2 regions of the Halomonas qaidamensis genome follow, and region 1 is predicted to be linked to the other one. Evidence: predicted binding sites of a transcription regulator. Region 1 holds the regulator's gene; the other holds the start of a gene.
What was found. Region 1 encodes sigma-54, which starts transcription at its own class of promoters, with help from an activator protein. Its sites were predicted from a motif close to TGGCACNNNNNTTGCTNT; they were not measured.

Region 1 (3,421 bases):
CTTGTAAGGCGATAGATTTACCGGACCCTGAACGGCCGCTAATGATCACCAGTTGCATAGATTTTCTCTTGGCATGCCAATAAAAATGGGGATAAACGTTAGTTTAGCGTGTAGTGCTTAGCGGTGGGCCATCTAGGTAACAGGCTGCTCGCGTATTTTCGCTGTGATGAGTTCTAAAAGCTCACGCTGGCTTGTGGATTTACGCAGTTGTTGGCGTGTGTCGACGTTATTCATAATAGACGCCACTTGACCTAATAATGCTAAGTGGGTGTCGTCTGCCTCTTCAGGCACCAATAGCACGAATACAAGATCGACTGGATCACCATCAATAGCATCAAAATCTACCGGCTCAGCAAGCTTTAAAAAGCCAGCGATGGGCGAGCTGCAATGAGGGCTACGTGCATGAGGAATAGCAACTCCGTTGCCTATTCCTGTGCTTCCTAGGCGTTCGCGTCCAATAAGACGGCTAAACACTTCTTGGCTGTCTAAACTTGGGATGTTTTGTGCAATGAAGGTGCTGAAAAACTCCAGCACCCTTTTTTTACTGCCCCCAGGAACGTCATAGAGAACGCGCTCTGGGGGGAGGATAGTTTCCAACGTCATTGAATTAACGCACGCCTGCGCCTTGGGCGCGAGCTTGTGCTTTTTCCTTATGTTTAACGAGTTGACGATCAATTTTGTCTGCTAGCGCATCAATGGCTGCATACATATCATTATCTAATGCTTCTGCGTGTAGGTCTGCACCGGCAGCATGCAGCGTGCAGGCAGCTTGCTGGCGCTCCTTTTCAACAGATAAGGTCACTTGTACGGTAGTAATATTGTCGTAATGGCGCTCAACGCGTTCCAGCTTTTCATTAACATAGTCACGCAAGGCGTCAGTCAGTTCTACGTGATGACCAGTGATATTTACTTGCATTGACGTGCTCCTTATCCGTCGGACTGTTCTTCGATTGTAACCCTTTTTGCGCTATTGCAAAGCCCTTAAACAGACTTTGTCTCTTTAGCGCTGTTTTATCAGCGTAAGCGGCGACGTTCGCTGGAAGAAGGAATGCCCATCGACTCGCGATATTTGGCCACTGTACGCCTCGCTACATTAATGCCTCCCTCTTCCAAAAGCGATACAAGACGGCTGTCTGAGAGAGGTTTGCCGGGCGGTTCATCTTGCACCAGTTTTTTGATTCGTGCACGGATGGCGGTGCTAGAGTGGCTGTCACCTCCGTCTTGCCCGCTCACTTGGCTGGAAAAGAAGTATTTGAGTTCAAATACGCCGCGCGGGGTATGGATATATTTCTGGGTGGTGACCCTGGAAATAGTAGATTCATGCATTTCCACAGCGTCTGCGATATCCGCTAAAATTAACGGCTTCATAGCTTCTTCGCCGTGTTCCAGAAAGCCTATCTGGCGAGCGATAATTTCTCGGCCAACACGCAGTAGCGTATCGTTTCGGCTTGAGAGGCTCTTGATTAGCCAGCGCGCTTCCTGAAGGTGCTCCTTTAAAAACTGGTTATCCTGGCTTTTGTCAGCCCGTTTGATAAGACTTGCGTAGTCAGGCTGAATACGCAGTCGTGGCAGTGCTTCTGGGTTTAGTTCCAGGTGCCAGCCTTCGTTGTCGTGGCGAACCACTAGGTCTGGCGTTACATAGCTGTCATCGGTGTCTCCAAAGGCGCTGCCTGGGCGAGGGTCAAGGCTGCGGATCAAACGAATTACATCATCTAGCTGATCATCACCCAAGCTTAAACGTCGCTTTAACAAACGCACATCATCCTTACCGAGCGCTTCAAGAAATTGACGTACTAGCCTCTTGGCAGGCATAAGCAGCGGTGTATCTTCCGGTAGTGAGGCGAGCTGCAACATTAAACATTCGCGCAGATCACGAGCAAATACGCCGGTGGGTTCAAACTGTTGAAGACGCAGTAAGGTTGTTTCAACTTCACGCTGGCTAAGCCCTTCATGACCTTGGGCCTTAAGCCCCTCGCGGATGTCATTGAGGGGCTGAGTTAGATAGCCATTAGCATCCAGAGCATCTATAAGGCTTTCTGCGATGGCATGGTCGCGAGAGGAGAAATCCGTCATGGCGAGCTGCCAAAGTAGGTGGCCATGTAAGCTTTGACCAGCGGCTTGACGTTCAAAATCAGGCCCCTCGCCGCCGCTGCTATGGTTGCCTAGATCCTGATAAGTGTCTGACCAGTCACTATCAGTGGAGAGTTCGTTAGGAATGCTGTCGGACCATTCCGTTTCCTGGGGTTCACTAACAGCCTGTTCGCCGAATTCGTCTTCCTGCTCAAGCATTGGGTTGGCATCAAGTGCTTGCTGAATTTCTTGACGAAGGTCCAATGTTGATAGCTGCAGCAGGGCAATCGCCTGCTGCAGCTGGGGTGTCATGGTCAGCTGTGTGCCGATACGCAATTGAAGAGAAGCTTTCATGACCATCTGAGAACCACTCGTTTATCAGAAAGCTCCACCCTAGTGCGAGTTATGGTTTGGTGCAAGTGCAATAAGCATGCCACAGACACAATTTTTCAGGCAGGTGGTTGTTTACAGGCGAAAATCAGCACCTAAATAAACATCTCTTACCTTTTGGTTGTTGAGAATTTCTTGTGGCGGGCCGCTAGCGATGATGTGACCGTCGCCAACAATATAGGCGATATCACAAATATCCAGCGTTTCTCGCACATTGTGGTCAGTAATCAATACGCCTATATGACGTTTTTTAAGTGCTCGGATAATTGCTTTAATGTCGCCTACTGAGATTGGATCGACGCCAGCGAACGGCTCGTCAAGCAAAATAAAGGCAGGTTCTGTTGCGAGGGAGCGAGCAATCTCAACACGTCTACGCTCTCCACCTGAAAGGCTCATACCTAAATTGTCGCGAATGTGGGTGATATGAAAATCTTCCAGTAGCGTCTCAAGACGTTGTTCGCGGGCGCTGTGATCAAGTGCTTTACGAGTCTCCAAGATTGCCATGATGTTATCGGCAACGGATAGTTTGCGAAAAATAGAGGCTTCTTGAGGCAGATAGCCAATCCCTGCCATGGCGCGCTCGTGCATAGGAGCATGCGTTAAATCAAGCCCATCAATGCCTACTTTTCCTGCATCAGACTTTACTAGGCCGACAATCATATAAAACGATGTTGTTTTGCCTGCGCCGTTAGGGCCAAGCAAACCGACGACGCTGCCTTGAGAGATCTCTAAATTTATGTCCTTAACCACGCGACGGCGTTTATAGCTTTTGGCTAAGTGATGGGCATAGAGTGTTTTTATCGGCGCCTCTTCGAATGTTGGTTTTGATGATGTGGTCTGAGGTGCTGGCTCTGCGCTATTTGTCGCCACTGGGCGCTCCCTATTGTTCTGGCTGAAGCGTCATTCGGATACGTTGTGGCTCACCGCCACTCACGTCAGAGCGGGCCTGAACCACGCCTTG
Region 2 (3,421 bases), 1.3 Mb from region 1:
GTGCCGATAAACTCCATAAAGCCGAATTCGACCAAAAACGGTAGGAGAATCGCCGCAAAGAAGAAGAACGTCAGTAGCACCGGTGCCAAATCATTGAGCATTACGCCGCCAGTAAACGGCGCCGTTACAAATTCGGGGCCGACCTGGAAAAACGTCATGACGACAAAAATCGCACCTAATATGCGCATCACTACCCAGATAGTGTCTACGTCGAACATATCGTGAAAGTGACCTCGTTGTGCCCAGTTAGGCTTCGCCACTTTTACGTAAAGTGTTATCACTACGGATAAACATAGTACTAGCATGGCAATGGCGGGTAGTGCAGAGCCAAGCAGGGACTGCAGTCCATCGGCCATCAATCCCATACCAATATTAATCGATCCTCCTACTTGAAAAGGCACCAAAAACAAAAGGACGCCAATCAACGATGGAATTAGAAACTTCAGCAAATGAGCGCGATGGATTGGAGCCGATGGATCGGCGTCATCCAATTTTACTTGGGAGTAAGACATTTCTTTCACCTATTGGAAGTGATTATTAGAGGTGGGCTGGTGGCGTCCGAGGGGAAGCAGTGCTTCCCTGTAAGCTCTTATAATTAGCGCCTTGTTAGACCGACGCTTTGGTAACTAGCGTTAGCTTGCTTGGTTAATCACTGTGCTTTACGCCCGGCAGCACGCAGAGCATTTCGTATAGCAGTGTGGCGCCCATCAATGCGGTATTACCGCTGGGATCATAAGGAGGCGATACTTCCACTAAGTCACAGCCGACGATGTTCAAGCCTGCCGCACCGCGCACAATTTCCAGCCCTTGGGCTGAGGTCAGCCCGCCCATCTCTACCGTTCCCGTTCCTGGCGCAACGGAAGGATCCAAACCATCGATATCGAAGCTGATATAAACAGGCACATCGCCCATCTGCTCGCGCACTTCTTCCATCAAGGGAGCCAGCGAGCGATACCAGCACTCTTCAGCGGGAACAACGCGGAAACCCTGATTTCGGCACCAATCAAAATCTTCAGCGGCGTAACCGGTACCACGAAGGCCGATTTGCACCACTTTGCCGTGGGCTAACAGGCCTTCTTCCTGGGCGCGGCGAAACGGCGTGCCATGGGCAATCGGCTCACCAAACATGTGCTCGTTCACATCGGCATGGGCATCAATATGGATCAGCCCCACCGGCCCATGCTTTTTGGCAATGGCGCGTAAAATGGGCAGTGTCAGGGTGTGTTCGCCACCCAGCGTTAACGGAATGCAGTTGTGTTTAAGCACGTCATCATAAAAGGCGGTGATGATGTCGACGCTTTTGGGCAGGTGAAACGTGTTGATGGGCACGTCGCCTATATCAGCCACTTGTAAACTTTCAAACGGCGCGGCGCGGGTCGCCATGTTATAGGGCCGAAGCATACGAGATTCATCACGAATCTGGCGGGGGCCAAGACGCGTACCAGGACGGTTAGACGTACCAATATCCATTGGAATACCAATAAACGCAGCATCTAAACCAGCAGCGCTTTCCTGAGCGGGTAAACGCATCATGGTGGCAGGGCCACCAAAGCGCGGCATGCTATTGCCCCCGAGCGGCTGATTAAAGTCAGACATACAGATCTCCTTGGCGTTGTTCATGTTGTAGCGCTTTCGTGCGTACTGTTAACGACTACGTTGCACAGACCATGCCAAGTCCCTGAACGCCCTAATAATAGGGCATTCAGGCATTATCGATGCAGTAATGAATTAAAATCACGTACACTTAAGTCATCTATGCATCATCGATGCAAACATGCATTAAAGGTTATTCGAGAGACAACGTTGTGAGTGAAATCGATAAGTGCGTGCTAAAAACCATTGTGGAAACCGCTAACGATCACTTCTTTATCGTCAGCGGAGAGGGCCAAGTACTTGATATCAGTCCCGGCGCTGAAGCCGTTTATGGCGCGCCCCGGGAAGAGCTTCTAGGCAGTAGCGTTTATCAGCTTCAGCAAAAAGGCATCTTGAAGCCATCCATCACCTTAGAAGTGATGCGCACCCAACAGCCAGCGCAACTAATGCAGGTAACGGGCACCGGTCGCCGTGTGATTGCTGAAGCCTACCCTGTCTTTGTGAATGGAAAGTTGGAGCGTGTTATTAGCCGTTCCAGAGACTTAACTGATCTACAGCTCCTGCAAGATGAATACGCACTACTCCAGAAGCGCTTTAGTGAACACTTAAAGCGCAGCCAAGCAGCCCCCGATGCAGAAGAGCAAGCGCTGGACGATGCGCTGGATAACCTGCAGGCGAGAAGCCACGTTATGCGTGAAGTCGCCTTGCTTCTCAAGCGAGTTGCACCTTCAGATGCCAATGTATTGATGCTGGGAGAGTCGGGCGTGGGGAAAACCGCGTTTGCCAAACAGCTGCACCGCTGGAGTCAGCGCAGTAATAGCCCCTTTATTGAGGTTAACTGTGCGGCCATTCCCGAAAATTTATTTGAGTCTGAGATGTTTGGCTATCAGCCAGGCGCATTCAGCGGCGCGGCTCGCCAAGGAAAAGCTGGCTTACTAGAACAAGCGGAAGGCGGCACGCTGTTTCTGGATGAAATTGGTGAGCTTCCCTTATTAATGCAAACCAAACTGCTAAAAGTCATCCAGGACGGAAGCCTTACCCGGCTAGGTGATACGAGGCCACGCAAAGTGGACTTTCGCTTAGTCGTCGCCACGAATCAGAATTTAGCTAAACAAGTAGAGGCGGGGCTATTTCGTCTGGACCTTTACTACCGTCTCAACGTCATACCGGTCACGCTTCCCCCTTTGCGCGACCGCCGAGAAGATATCCCCGATCTCGTGGAAGCCTGCTTGGAACGCCTTAACCAACGCTACGGGCGGCAAAAAATTCTGGGTAATCAAGTGTGGTCAACGTTGATGGGAAGCGACTGGCCAGGCAACGTTCGCGAGCTTGAAAACTGGCTAGAGAGAGCTTGGCTATCCAGCCCTACCGATCAAATTGAAGCACCTAATCTCCATCCCTATAAGGAGCAGCCTCAAGCTCATCTGCCGAATATCCCAGCATCCTCATCGGCAGCACCCTTAGCGCCGGATGAAACCCTAAAGCAGTACCTCGCCAGGCTGGAGCGCGACACACTGGAGGCATTGAGCAAAACGCTCCCCAGCACGTATGCCATCGCTGAGCGGCTGGGGATTAGCCAATCCAGCGTGGTGCGCAGGCTGCAGCGTTATGGCATTAAAATCACCGCCTAACGCTTGGGTTGACACATCCCCGCCATATAAGCGTCATACAACCGCAACACCTTCCTCGCACTCTTAAACGTCGTTACTGATTGCGAGTGAAGGGGTTTATGAACCAATCGCGTATCCGCCTGGAGCGCGTCTCCAAACGTTGGGGCGCGACCACCGCTGTCGATGACATCTCATTCGATGTCACACCGGGGCAGTTT

Region 2: the regulator sigma-54 is predicted to act here: its motif matches at 1,656-1,673, upstream of speB (agmatinase).

What each region holds. Positions count from the first base shown of each region.
Region 1 is NZ_CP080627.1:2,203,297-2,206,717, reverse strand. It holds gene rapZ (RNase adapter RapZ) at 1-58, opposite strand, end outside; gene ptsN (PTS IIA-like nitrogen regulatory protein PtsN) at 133-603, opposite strand; gene hpf (ribosome hibernation-promoting factor, HPF/YfiA family) at 608-916, opposite strand; gene K1Y77_RS10255 (RNA polymerase factor sigma-54) at 1,015-2,430, opposite strand; gene lptB (LPS export ABC transporter ATP-binding protein) at 2,536-3,261, opposite strand; gene lptA (lipopolysaccharide transport periplasmic protein LptA) at 3,341-3,421, opposite strand, start outside.
Region 2 is NZ_CP080627.1:3,502,159-3,505,579, forward strand. It holds gene K1Y77_RS15770 (YjiH family protein) at 1-512, opposite strand, end outside; gene speB (agmatinase) at 646-1,596, opposite strand; gene K1Y77_RS15780 (sigma-54 interaction domain-containing protein) at 1,806-3,224, shown strand; gene K1Y77_RS15785 (ABC transporter ATP-binding protein) at 3,323-3,421, shown strand, end outside.